One region of the Marinobacter psychrophilus genome, then DNA from elsewhere that is predicted to be linked to it. Evidence: riboswitches for the same ligand, from Rfam matches in the RefSeq annotation. Region 1 holds a riboswitch; the other holds the start of a gene.

Region 1 (6,852 bases):
CACGCCCATCATCCGCAGTCAATGCGTCACGCAGTGTCGCTTTAAACAAGGCCTCGTTAGGTAAGCCAGTTAGCAGGTCATAGGTTGCCTGAAAGGTAATCTGAGCTTGCTGCTCCTTTTGGTGGCTAATATCTTGCAGGGTGCTGATGAAGTGAGTGCAGAGGCCTTCCGTGTCAAACACGGGGCTGACCCGGAGATGGTTCCAAAAAGTCGTGCCGTCTTTCCGATAGTTAATCAGCTCAACGTTAATCTTGGTTTGATGGCGCAAGCCGCGCTCTATGGTTTCGACGGCTTCCGCTGATGTGTTTTCGCCATTAAGAACGTGCCAGCTATGCCCAACGATGTCGCTGTGGGTATAACCGGTTATTTCTGAAAACGCCGGGTTGGCATAGACCATCAGCATCTCTGGATGGAGTGCGTCTACCATAACGATACCGCTGGGATTTGCTTCTATGCCACGTTTGAGCAGGCGCATTTCCGCATCCTGATCTTTGCTATCGGTAATGTCTCGGCAGATACCGTAGACGCCAACAATCTCACCCTGAATGGTGACCGGAAAGTTGGTGATCTCCAGAAAGTAGGGGTGGCCAGCTGCGTGGTTTCGTATGGTTTCGTAGGTGATGGTCTCACCGTTTTGGGCTCTGTCAAACGCCTTCTGGGATAGTGCGCGGTGCTCAAGTTCAACAAAGTGATTGAAGTGTAGGCCATACAAGCGATCTGCCGTATAGCCGGTAATGCCTTCCATAGCCGTGTTACAGCTCTGGAAGTGGCCACCCATATCAAAGAGGCACATTCCATAAGGATGGTTATCGAACAGGGCTTGATGCTGCTCGGAGAGGACGTAAAAGTCTTCCGTATCCCGGTGGCGGAGAATGGCCAGTGCGGTGAGGGAAGCGCCCCGGGCTAGATTGCGCTGAGCTTCTGCGGTCGGGCTAGCGGGTGCAGAATAGTAGGTGGCGAAGGTGCCCAGGAGCTCCTTCTTCGAGGTTAGAATTGGCATTGACCAGCAGGCAATCACTCCCTCTGCCTCAGCAATGTCACGGTAACCGTCCCAGCAGCGATCTTTCTGAATATTTTCAGTAATAACCAGGTTTTTGGTGAAGGCCGCCGTGCCGCAAGTGCCCATGTTCTCAGCCACTGGAATGTCCTGCATGGCCCGGAAAAAATCATCAGAAAACCGGCTGGTGGGCATTAGGCTTAGATTCTTGGTGTCCGGGTTAAACCGCATGATGGAAACCAGCGCACCGGGCATCATACTATCGGCCCAGACAGCTATCGCGTCCAGGGTCTGTTCCAGCGGGCGTTGCTGTGCGATCAATTCATGGATTTCCTGCTGCGCTTTCAGCACAGAAAATTCAATGTCACTCATGGTGCTGCAGTCCGTTCTGCTGTGGGGCTAGAAGCGGAAAGCTGCTCCAGCGAAACCGTAGTGAGATGTTCAAACAAGTGCACCCGAGGAACTGATTTGGCAGGCTTAACATGATTTTTTTATGCTTCTGTGTAATGGTTTGGCTCAGAGATAGATATTCTACTATAGCATTGAAATGGGTGACCTATATGGTGCATATCAAACGTTCATTAGACCGAGTGTTGCACTTGGAAGCTGCCCAGCCTCACCTCGTTGACTACTTGAACAAACTCGCTAGAAGACTGTGCAGCTTAGTTAATTTTGTCGTGCTTCGCACAGATTACGGGGTGACTGGAGTGCTGTTCGGAATTCGTTGGCCACTACAAAATTCCATTCGCGGTTTTCTGAGTTTACCCTTAAGCCACTTCCAACTTTGGCAGATTCCTGACGATTTCTTGTGCCTTTAAGCTGGGCAGTCATCATCATTCCCTAATCTATTTGTCTAACCAGCAGGCCAGAGGGTCATTCTGCAGTATCTGACAGGCGTACGACTTCACCTACTTGCGAGGAAAGCAGATCTTAGCTACCTTAAAAATTATAAAAAAGTGAACCTGTCGAAAAGTAATAACGCAAAGTTACCGTTCGAGCGGACTTAACAGCTCTATGACAGCGGGAACGCCTACATTTCATGTATGTCTTCCGAGTATGTGTTCGCTGCATCCGCCTTCACCGTTGTGTGTTCGAATCCTCCCCGACGGGTATTAAATCAAGCAATTGCTAATCGTCATAATCCGGCGGCATGCTTACAGGGAAATCACCATGAACTCATCTATTTTCCTTAACAAAACTTTTCGACGTGCTGCGCTGGCTTCGGCTTTTACGCTCTGGGCATTTGGGGCGCCTAGCAGTTTCGCTGCCGGCGCTACAAGCAATTCGAGCGCCACCGTAATCGTACCAATCGCAATCACAAACTCGGCGGATCTGAATTTCGGTAAATTTGCGCCTGGCGCCGGTGGCGACGTGACCGTTGCCACCGATGGTGTCCGAACAGCAAGCGGGCCTATTCTGTCTTCCGCAGGTTCCACTCCAGCCGCCGCCAAATTCGACGTCACGGGTGATAACAGCGCGACCTATGGTATTACTTGGTCTGGTGCTGCCATGCTGACTGACTCCGTTTCTTCGGAGACTATGGCTTTGAGCAAGATAAGTGACCTTACCGCTGCCGGTGTAACAAACGGTGAAGTTACAAGCGGTGAGCTGGGCGCTGGCGGCGCCCAGTCCATCTACCTGGGTGGCGAGCTGTCCGTTACTTCAGGCCAGGCTAATGGTACTTATATTGGCGACGTGACAGCGACTGTAGAGTACAACTAAACGTCCGCCTAACTCGAGAAAAGCGAGTGCCAATCGGATGATTGCGCTGATGCATCTCGACCTGCGGCTGCCGGCTGACAAAGCACCGGTTCTGGCGTTTGTTGTGGAGCGAAGTGGCAACCAGTCCGTTTATGGCTATTTGACCATCAGCCTTACTCCGCATAGCGGTAGCGAGCAGGTGATTACCCGCGCCAACGGCGTTGCAATCTATACACCAAACCCTAGATATATGGGGTTTGGCGAGGTTTCTGCGTAACGTTTGGCCTCAAGAATCGCTGACAACGTTGTGCTTTCTATGCTGAACCAGAGTAGTGAAGGGCTGTCCTGCAGTATTTGGACAGGTACGTGACTTTGCTTATTTACTAAAAAAGCAAATCTCAGTTAGTGTCAAATTGTAGAAAAGGTAAACCCGTCGAAAGGCGGGGACGCAAAGTTACCGGTCTAACGGACTAAACCGTCCTATGACAGCGGGACCGCCAACATTTATGTGTTTTTTCGGATGCAGTTTTATTGTGTCCGCCGCACCAAGATTGTGTTTTCGGACCCCCCCGACTGGTATTAAACCAAGCAGTTGTTAACCGTCAATCCGGCGGTATGCTTAATAGGGGAATTTTAATGAACTCATCCATTTTCTTTAACAGAACTTTTCGTTTTGCTGCGATGGCTTCGGTCGTTGCGATCGGGGCATTTGGTGCGTCTAACAGCTTCGCAGCCAAAGCAGCTTCAAGCAATTCAAGCGCCACCGTAATCGTACCAATTGAGATCTCAAAAACGACGGATCTGATTTTCGGTAAGTTTGCGCCTGGCGCCGGTGGCGAAGTGACTGTTGCCACCGATGGTGCCCGAACAACAACCGGGCCTATTCTGTCTGTCTCAGGTGCCACTCCAACCGCCGCCAAATTCGACGTCATAGGTGATAACGACTCGACCTACGGTATTACTTGGTCCGGCGCTGCCGTGCTGACTGACTCCGGTTCTTCGGAGACTATGGCTTTAAGCAAGATCAGTGACCTTACCGCTGCCGGCGCAACAACCGGTGAAGTCTCAAGCGGTACGCTGAGCGGTTCCGGCGCCCAGTCCATCTATCTGGGTGGAGAGTTGACCGTTGGTGCAACCCAAGCTGACGGTAATTATACTGGCGACGTGACAGCGACTGTAGAGTACAACTAAGCGGCCGCCGTGCTCGACAAAAGCGAGTGCCAAGCTTCAATTACGCTAAGAAAGTAGAAAAAGTAAACCCGTCGAAAGGCGGGGACTCAAAGTTACCGGTCTAACGGACTAAACCGTCCTATGACAGCGGGACCGCCAGCATTTATGTGTTTATTTTGGATGCAGTCTTACTGTATCCGCCGCACCAAGATTGTGTTTTCGGACCCCCCCGACTGGTATTAAACCAAGCAGTTGTTAACCGTCAATCCGGCGGTATGCTTAATAGGGGAATTTTAATGAACTCATCCATTTTCTTTAACAGAACTTTTCGTTTTGCTGCGCTGGCTTCGGTCGTTGCGGTCGGGGCATTTGGTGCGTCTAACAGCTTCGCAGCCAAAGCAGCTTCGAGCAATTCAAGCGCCACCGTAATCGTACCAATTGAGATCACAAAATCGGCTGATCTGGTTTTCGGTAAGTTTGCGCCTGGCGCCGGTGGCACAGTGACCGTTGCAACCGATGGTGCCCGAACAACAACCGGGCCTATTCTGTCTATCTCAGGCTCCACTCCAACTGCCGCCAAATTCGACGTTACAGGTGATGACAACTCGACCTATGGTATTACTTGGTCCGGCGATTCTCAGCTTACTGGCGATGACGCTGGTACTTCTACTATGGCGTTGAGCAACATCAGTGACCTTACCGCTGCCGGCGCAACAACCGATGAAGTCGGAACCGGTACGCTGAGCGGTTCCGGCGCCCAGTCCATTTACTTGGGTGGCAAGTTGACCGTTGCGTCAGACCAACCTGATGCTAATTATACTGGTGACGTGACAGCGACTGTAGAGTACAACTAAGCGTCCGCTTCACTCGAGAAAAACGAGTGCCAAGTTGATGAAATTCAAGGTGGGGTATCAACAACTTTTTAGATGCGCCTCCCTTGAATTGACACTGATAACGACAATCGCCGTTATCAGTGTCAATGCGTTTGCAGACAGCATCAATATTGCGGCCAGTACGGTTGTCATTGCCCCGTCAACGTCAATGATATTATCTTGATATACTCTCCAAATGCTTTTATCAGCGACGTGATGTTAAATGTCGCCGATGATACCCGATCCGCCAGAAACAATGTCGGCGTTACCGTGACGGACAACGAGTATGGTCATTCCAAAAAGAAGCGCCGCAATGACGTCATGCTTGCCGAGAATACTGGCCGGCGTCGCCCTGGCTTCAATGGTGGTTCCCGCCAGTTTGGCACAAGCGAGCGTTGCGATCGACAATGTCCAGAGCTTGTCCTTTGGCAGTTTTGTGGCCGGTAACAGCGGTTCCGTGACGGTCAGTACCAATGGCAATCGCAACGCCGGCGGCGGCGTCGTGCTGATACCATCGAGCCAAGGTACCGCTGCACAATTTACGGTCAGTGGCGACCCTAACGCGACCTATACCATTCAACTGCCCGGTAATGACTTCGTCAGCTTGAAGGGTTCGGGTATCGATATGTTCATCAACAATTTTCTCAGTACCCCCTCAGGCGCGGAAGGGCAACTGGGAGCCGGAGGCTCACAGGCCCTATCGGTTGGAGGAACGCTCAATGTGGGCAGCGACCAAGCCCACGGCAGCTACTCCGGCACCTTCTCCGTGACAGTGAGCTACAATTAAACGGCAGTCGCCCGCGTCGGCTTGCCCGGATGAAGCTAATAAGGATCCCGAACAATGCCACACGCCTTGAACCAAAAAAACAGAGCCATGAATTTCTTTCACCGACTCACTCTGTTCGTCCTCCTCCTTTTATTACCTGTGAGCCATGCCTTGGCTGAGATGATGTTATATCCGACCAGGATCGTCTTCGCAGGAAACCAGCGCGCGGCGCAACTTGAACTGATCAATAATGGCACCGAGAGCGCAACCTATCGCATTTCCCTGGTTAATCGCCGAATGAGCGAAACTGGCGCATTTTCGGGGATAGACGTTCCACTGCCTGGCGAACAGTTCGCCGAGGACATGCTGAGGTACTCCCCCCGCCAAGTGACACTAGCTCCCGGAGCCGGACAGGCCGTTCGGATTATGGTCCGCAAACCCGCCAATCTGGCACCCGGCGAGTACCGCTCGCACATGCTTTTCGCCAAGCAACCCAATCCTGAGGGCAGAACCAGCGTTGAGAGCAGCAATGCCACGGCCGACAACGAGATCGGCATCACGCTGACGGCACTGGTGGGCGCGTCCATTCCAGTGATTGTGCGTCATGGCAACACCGACGCCAGTGTTGCACTGACGCACCTCGACCTGCGGCGGCCGGCTGACAAAGCACCGGTTCTGGGGTTTGTTATGGAGCGAAGTGGCAACCAGTCCGTCTATGGCGATTTGACCATCAGCTTTACCCCGTATAGCGGCAGCGAGCAGGTGATTGCCCGAGCCAACGGCGTTGCCATCTACACACCGAACCCTTTACGGCGCGCAAGCATTTCGCTGGGCCAGCTAAACGGATCTCGACTTACCAACGGAGCCCTGCGGGTCACCTATCGAGAACAGGCGGAGGACGGCGGCGCGCTGCTGGTCGAGACGGTTCTGCAGCTGCCTTGATGTGTGTTACCTGAAATGGTTTTCGCGTTGATTCGCCCCAGGGCACGCCTATGGGCGGCGGCAACGTTGATGTTCGCGTTGATTGTGCATCCCCAGCATCTCTTTGCCCAATATCAGAGTACAGAGCGGGAATTTCTTCTGCTTGAAGTCCGCCTGGATCAGTCGGTGCTTTCCAATGCTATCCCTGCCTATGAGCTGGGAGAGCATACGCTGCTGCCTCTGGGCGCGTTAGCCCGGTTGCTCACCCTCGCCATAAAAACTCAGCCCGGGCAAGCAACCGCCAGCGGCTATATTCTCACCGAGGATCGAGGGTTCAGCCTCAATCTGGACGAGACCCGCGTTACCCGCGCCGGAGTGACGGAAAGCTTTGATCCCGCCCTTGCTTTAACGGAGCCGGATGATAT
Region 2 (6,852 bases), 1.8 Mb from region 1:
CCGCACCCTGGAAAAAGTAGCGCCAACCGACATCACCACCCTGATCAACGGCGAAACCGGCACCGGCAAAGAAGTACTGGCCCGCGCCCTGCATGACCTTAGCCCGCGGGCGCACATGCCCTTCGCCGCCATTAACTGCGCGGCCATTCCAGATAACCTGCTGGAGAGCGAGTTGTTCGGCTATGAAAAAGGCGCATTCACCGGCGCCACTCAAAGCAAAAAAGGCAAAATTGAAAGCGCCAACGGCGGCACCCTGTTTCTAGATGAAATTGGCGACATGCCCATGGCGCTACAAGCCAAACTGCTGCGTTTCCTGCAGGAACGAGTGGTAGACCGAGTCGGGTCACTAAAACCCACGCCCGTAGACGTACGCGTGGTGTGTGCTACCCACCGCAATGTCAACGAACTGATTCAGGAAGGCACCTTCCGCGAAGACCTTTACTACCGCATCAGCGAAATCACCCTGGATCTGCCCGCGGTGCGTGACCGCGACGGCGACGCCTTGGTCATCGCCCAATCACTGTTGAAAAGTCTGAGCAAACAACTAGACCGGCCCGGCCTGAGCTTCTGTGACGACGCCATAAGCGCCATTGAGACCTACCCCTGGCCCGGCAACGTGCGCGAAATGATCAACAAAATAAAACGCTCGGTGATTATGGCCGACGGCAAACGCATCACTATAGATGATCTTCAGCTGCCCCTAAGCACAGACAACACAGACGCCAACGAAAGCCAACTGAACCTGCGCAAAGTACGAGAAAACGCCGAACGCGCTGCCATCGTTCAAGCCCTGCGCACCAGCAACTTCAACATGGCGCAAGCATCCCGACTTCTAGGGGTTACCCGCCCCACCCTGTACAACCTGACTGACAAATACCGGATTAACACCTCAGTCGAGGCTGCGGAAAGCTAACCCAAGTATCGAGGACGGGGACGGAGCCAGAGACGAACTTCAAATCCGTCCTCTACGCTAAAAGTTAAACCGAGGACAGATTTCAAATCTGTTCCCCTACCCAAACTTAGGGACAGATTTCAAATCTGCCCCTACCTTCATCGGAGCCATAAACGATGTCGATAACAACACCAAAGAAAAAACTCCCACGGCTGATCCTGCTGGGCACTCTTATACTGCCCTTGCTGAGCGCCTGTAACAGCGGCCCGGATACCTCCGAAGCGCTGTCGCACCTGAGTCGCGCAGACACCTACGCCGAGCAGGGCCAGTTCCGCTCGGCTATTCTCGAAATCAAAAACGCTATCCAGACCGAGCCAGACAACGTCAGCCACATTGCCCGGCTGGGCGAACTCTACTTGGAACTGGGCGCCAACAAACAGGCCGTTGAGCTGCTGGAGCCCTGGCTGAAAGACTACCCGCAAGCGGTGGCCCTGCCTTTGGCCCGGGCCTATGTGGAAGAACGCAAACACCTGTCTGCCATCGAAACCCTGGCACTGGCAAACCCCGAAAGCTCTGATGAAAAACTCGAAGCGTCCCTGATCGAAGCCAAAGCCATGCGCTTGTCTGGCGACGTAGACGGAGCAATCACCGCCTACCGAGACATTAGCGCCAATTACTCAACCAGCGTGGATGCGATAACCGGTCTAATAGAGACCCATATTCAACAAGGCAATGCCCGCACGGCGCTCGGGGCCGCCAACGATTGGTTGGCCAGCCACGAAACCACGCCAGCCGTTCTCTATCTGAAAGGCCTGGCCCAATACCAGCTTGATGAACTGGAGCCCGCCACCGCCACACTCACCGACGCCGTTACCCAAATGCCGGCATCCGACATATTCATGCCATTAAGAGGCAAGTTACTGTCGCTGTTGTCACGGGTGTTGACTGAACAGGGCAAAATCACCGAAGCCCAGGTATACAGCCGCATCCTGGCCGAACAAACCGACTCAGGCTCCCGCGAACAGAGCAAAGCCGTTATCGCCGCCATTCAAGCTGGCAACTTTGACGAAGCCAAAACCATGCTGCGGGACATGCGCAAGCTAGACCCCGACAACGAACAGCTGGCCTTAATGTTGGGCACCCTGTCTGCAGGTACCGGTGAATTGGAAGAAGGCGCCGAATTGCTGTCTGGAAATCTGGACCCGGAAACCACCCCAACCCGCTTTATTCGGGCCTCTACCATGGCCCAGATTGACGTGGGCGAACGGGAAGAAGCACTCGCCACTCTGGAACGTGCCGTAAAAGCCCGCCCCAACGACAACGATCTGCTGGCCATGCACGGCGTTCTGGCCCTGAGCATGCCCGGCCAGGAAGCCGCGGGCGTCACCAGTTTGAGCAAAGCCATTAGCAACGAACCCGATCGCACCCGTTTAAGGATTGCGCTGGCCCGGCACTACATCAATAACCAGCAAACCGAACAGGCCTTGGGCCAATTGCGGATGGCGTTTACCGCCCAGCCAGCAGATTGGGCAAGCACAGCTATCTATTTAAGCCTGCTGATCGACAGCGGTGAAACCCGCGAAGCCGAAGACGTACGCGATTCGCTGGTCAATGGCTACGGCAACGAGCCTCAAGCGCTCCTGCTGGCGGCAATCGCCGACGGGCGCATGGGTAACTCCGACTTCGCTTTGATTCGCCTTGAGCAACTGACAGTAGACAACCCAGATATGCAGCAGGCGCGCCTGGCCCTGGCAAGCCTGTATGCCTCGACCAACAGCCCAGACAAAGCCGTTGAACAACTCCTGGCCGCCGCCGTTATAACCCCGGAGGTGATCGGACCGCTTCAGCAGGCCGGCCAGATTTACGCTACCACCCACAGCGTGGAAGAAGTTCAACAGTGGCTGGGCACCGTTGCTGAAACGCATCCGCCACTGGCACCAAACGCCAGCTTGTTGTCTGCGTTAATCCACATACAACAAAGCGATGTAAAACATGCACGAACGATTCTTGAGCCAATGGCCAACGAAGATAACCCCATCGGCTACAGAGCCTACGGACAGCTATTGGCCGCAGAATCTGTTATCAGCGCACAGGCCGAAGATTACTCAACGGCCCTGGCTAAAGCAGCAGAAGCCATTGCCATTCAGCCCGAAAACGTCGGCTTCGCACTGCTGCCTGCCCGCATACTCATCACTCAGGGTAAAAATGCTGAGGCGCTAGAAGCACTTCAAGCCGCCGCAGAAACCCACAACAACCACGTCGCCATTCTAATGGCCCAGGCCGACCTGCAAATGAACCAACAGCAGGATCAGGCAGCAACCGAGTTGTATGAACAAGTTGTGTTAACGCAGCCTAACAACGTGGTGGCGCTGAACAACCTGGCTTGGCTACTACGTGAAAAGAACAACAGCCGCGCCGTAGAACTCGCCAGCCGCGCCAGCGAGCTGGCGCCCGAAGCGCCAGACATACTCGACACCCACGGATGGGTTCTGCACCTGGGCGGTAACCACGCAGAGGCCAAGCCCATCATTGAGAAGGCCTTGGCGCTAGCGCCAGACAACGCAGAAATTCAGGGACACTTGAAAGCCATTAACGAGGCACTGTAAAGCAACCTGACACTCCGCAGGTTAGCTAGCAAAACCAAAAAAGCCGCTGAACCCACTATTCAGCGGCTTTTTTGATGCGAATGTCAGGTTTCTTTACAGGCACAAAATCAGAACGTAAAAAAACCTTTAATAAACAATGAATTTGAAAGTTGGCACAGTAATCGCTTCATATTGCATAGGGAAAAGGCAAGAGCCTGACCAGAAGCCAAACCATTTGCGAAGATGGGACGGAAAGCCAAGGGTCTCAACAAGAAGAAGAGATAGCCTGGTTGCAAGGCGAACTATACGGAATTAGAGCTAAACAACCGGAGAGCACCTATGAAATTTAAAACAACTCTTTGCGTAGCAGCATTATGCTTGGCTTCAGCAGCAGCCCACGCGGTGCCAAGCTTGGGCACCATCCTTTCGAATGGCACCTACAATGGCGTCACTGATACTGGTCTCGAATCAGTTGTGCTGACAGACACTAGCAACAACAACGATGATATTACGGCTTTTTTGTTTCTTGAACTGGCAGGATTCAGAAACAACAACAACTTTGGCATCTACAGTTTTTCCTATGATGGGTCCGGCAACGTGGTTGTTGGTGATACGCTTGAGCTGTTCTCAGGATCGCAAAGCCCGGGTACCGGCGGCTTCACCACAGATGCGACCGTGGAATTTGACTTGCTCGCAGGAACTGCCACCAACGCATCAACCAATGTTGTTGCCAACATCGGTAAAAACTTTGGTTTTTATCTGGCCAATACCGTTAACAATAACGGCTTTACCTGGTACAGCCACACCTCACTAAACTCGGACGGCTTTGACCATATGCTCATGTTTGATACGTCAAGCAACTCAGTGTCTGGCCTAAGCGGTAGCGATGTGGTTCTTGCCTTCGAAGATCTTTGCAATACCAACTGCAGCAACGATGGTGATTACAATGACATGGTCGTAGGCATCTCCGACGTAATCCCGGTCCCCGAGCCCGGCACCCTGGCCCTCCTCGGCCTTGGCCTTGCAGGACTTGGCGCAGCTCGCCGTCGTCAGAAAGCCTGATTTCGGTTGAGTAGTAAGAAGCCAGCTTCGGCTGGCTTTTTTTATTTTAAATTTGTGTATTTCCAATTCTGAATAACCAGCACTTTCCTCAGCACTATCAACACCCCCCCCTAAAAACGAACGTCGACTTTCTTTACGCTATCGCTCATTACCTTACATTACCTCGACCTATTGATTTTAAGACTTGTCATGGGGAACTCACGCAACTTGAACGAGCGATAGATCTATGCGGCTGCCGAGAACGAAAATCCCTCTGTAAAGGTGACATCGTTGTATTCCCTAGCGAATTACGCTCCCCATGCAAGAACTGCAAAATCACGACAGTCACGGCGTCGACATTTTATACACTTACCATAACCTCGCACTCGCGATTACTTTTTAACCGATTCTACCCTTCTGTATTTTGTGTATTTTTGTAACTTGACCGCTATATTGCTTTCTGAAGCTACTAGCCGCTTAGGGTTAAGTGAAAAAGTCAGCTTCGGCTGGCTTTTTTATGGGCCAAAACCAGACTAGGGACAGATTTCAAATCTGTCCCTGCCTTGCTTATCGAGCAGGCACTGGCGCCGGAAAGTGTGGAGATGCAGGAGCACCTGAATACTGTAAAGCAATCTATGTAAAATTTTCTGACACTACCTCAAAACGCCCCACTTATAAGGGCTGCTGAACCACACGTTCAGCAGCCCTTTTTTTATGGCGTATCAGGTTTTTTTACACAGACCCAGGAAGCGGCTCGCACCAACGTAACCCCCCTAAGCATGATCAAACCAAGCTCCAGACAGGCCAGAGCCGGAAAGATCTCGTTTTACATGGCACAGCAAACCCCCATGGCCGCCTCAACACAAATACTGGTGTCGACATTTTATACATATATCCCAGAATCGCTCTTTTTTTCAGTCTTAAATATACTCTAACCTACTGTATTAAATGTTAATTAATAACTTGGCCTTTTTTTTGCTAGCAATACATCAAGTCTAAAGCTGCCCAAAGTTAAGACTCAAAACCTCCCGGCTCAAATCATTTTTGGCGCAGAGATCAACAAAACCACAGGTGAATCATCATGAAAAAAGTACAACTGAGAACCGCACTCCTTACAGGCGTTGTAGCTGCTGCCGTTTTGAGCGTGAGCTCGCTAGCAAACGCAAATCTTCTTACTAATGGTAGTTTCGAAGACCCAGGGGTTTCTGGATCTACGTTCCTGACAAGTCTGCCAGGATGGGGCTCAACTGGAAAAGTAGAGCTTTGGAACCGTGACATTGGCGCTCAACCGAGGGGACCTGCCCCATACGATGGATCCCAGTACCTCGAGTTAAACTCTACGAATGGCGGCCCTTACTCAATTTTCCAAAGCTTTGATTCAGTAATCGGAAGCATCTATGAGGTGTCTTTCGCTTACAGCGCAAGAGCAAACACCAACCCAGCAGAAGAGTTCAGCTTTTACCTCGGAGACGAAAGTGATAACGGAGACACATTTAACATCGTTAATGGGCCAAGAGGAGACTGGTCTCTCGCCACTTACAATTTTATGGCGACATCAGAAACTTCTAAGATAGCGTTCAAAGCCATCGTTCCATCCACTGGCACCATAGGGAACTTTCTGGACAACGTCATCGTTACTGACGTTCCAGAGCCTGGCACACTAGCTCTTCTGGGCCTCGGCATTGCCGGCCTGGGCGCAGCCCGTCGTCGTCAGAAAGCCTGATTGTTCAGCATTGAAAAAGGCCAGCTTCAGCTGGCTTTTTTTTGTCTTGTTTTTGTGTTTGCCCAAACCTGAAAGCCCAGTATGCTGAACACGTTTATAACACTCGGTGGACGCGCAATGTTACGGAAAACACTACAAAATATCCCAGTAGCAAAACCCTATTTGCTGGCTACTGCGATCTCTGTTTTGATCTTCTTGCCCACCTGGGTCAGGCTTGGCGAGGCTTGGCTAGAATTCGAACAAGTCCTCGCCCACGGCCTCGCAACCGCACTCATTTTTCTGTGGTTGGTTATCACCCACCCGCCGGCGCCAAATAAAGCGTTAACCCATCAGCAAAGGCCCTTTTACAAAACCGGCGCACTGGCCTTAATTGTGATCACCCTGGGCTGGGCCGCGCTGGAACCTGCCCGCATCGACACCCTCGCCTATTTTGCCCTGCCCGCGGGCATCGCTGGCGTAACCTGGGCGTTACTGGGCTAGCAGCGCCTAATCAGCTTTTTGCCTTACATTCTGGTTTTGTCACTATCGTTACCGTTCTGGACCGATTTAGTACCGGCACTCGTCCACCTTGCAAGCGCCGTAGTGGGTACCTGGGTGCGCTGGATGGATAT

Evidence for each region. Region 1 has a riboswitch for cyclic di-GMP ahead of ABA45_RS01965 (DUF4402 domain-containing protein). Riboswitches for the same ligand answer to the same signal wherever they lie in the genome.
Region 2: another riboswitch for cyclic di-GMP. It lies ahead of ABA45_RS18295 (PEP-CTERM sorting domain-containing protein); the one in region 1 lies ahead of ABA45_RS01965 (DUF4402 domain-containing protein).

What each region holds. Positions count from the first base shown of each region.
Region 1 is NZ_CP011494.1:448,933-455,784, forward strand. It holds gene ABA45_RS01945 (bifunctional diguanylate cyclase/phosphodiesterase) at 1-1,369, opposite strand, end outside; gene ABA45_RS01950 (DUF4402 domain-containing protein) at 2,168-2,719, shown strand; gene ABA45_RS01955 (hypothetical protein) at 2,757-2,975, shown strand; cyclic di-GMP riboswitch class I at 3,112-3,200, shown strand; gene ABA45_RS01960 (DUF4402 domain-containing protein) at 3,335-3,889, shown strand; cyclic di-GMP riboswitch class I at 3,941-4,029, shown strand; gene ABA45_RS01965 (DUF4402 domain-containing protein) at 4,165-4,722, shown strand; gene ABA45_RS01970 (DUF4402 domain-containing protein) at 5,054-5,527, shown strand; gene ABA45_RS01975 (fimbrial biogenesis chaperone) at 5,687-6,448, shown strand; gene ABA45_RS01980 (SPOR domain-containing protein) at 6,518-6,852, shown strand, end outside.
Region 2 is NZ_CP011494.1:2,289,630-2,296,481, forward strand. It holds gene prsR (PEP-CTERM-box response regulator transcription factor) at 1-913, shown strand, start outside; gene ABA45_RS10270 (tetratricopeptide repeat protein) at 1,069-3,498, shown strand; cyclic di-GMP riboswitch class I at 3,693-3,775, shown strand; gene ABA45_RS18295 (PEP-CTERM sorting domain-containing protein) at 3,817-4,539, shown strand; gene ABA45_RS19385 (PEP-CTERM sorting domain-containing protein) at 5,600-6,241, shown strand; partial or broken gene ABA45_RS10285 (exosortase/archaeosortase family protein) at 6,359-6,852, shown strand, end outside.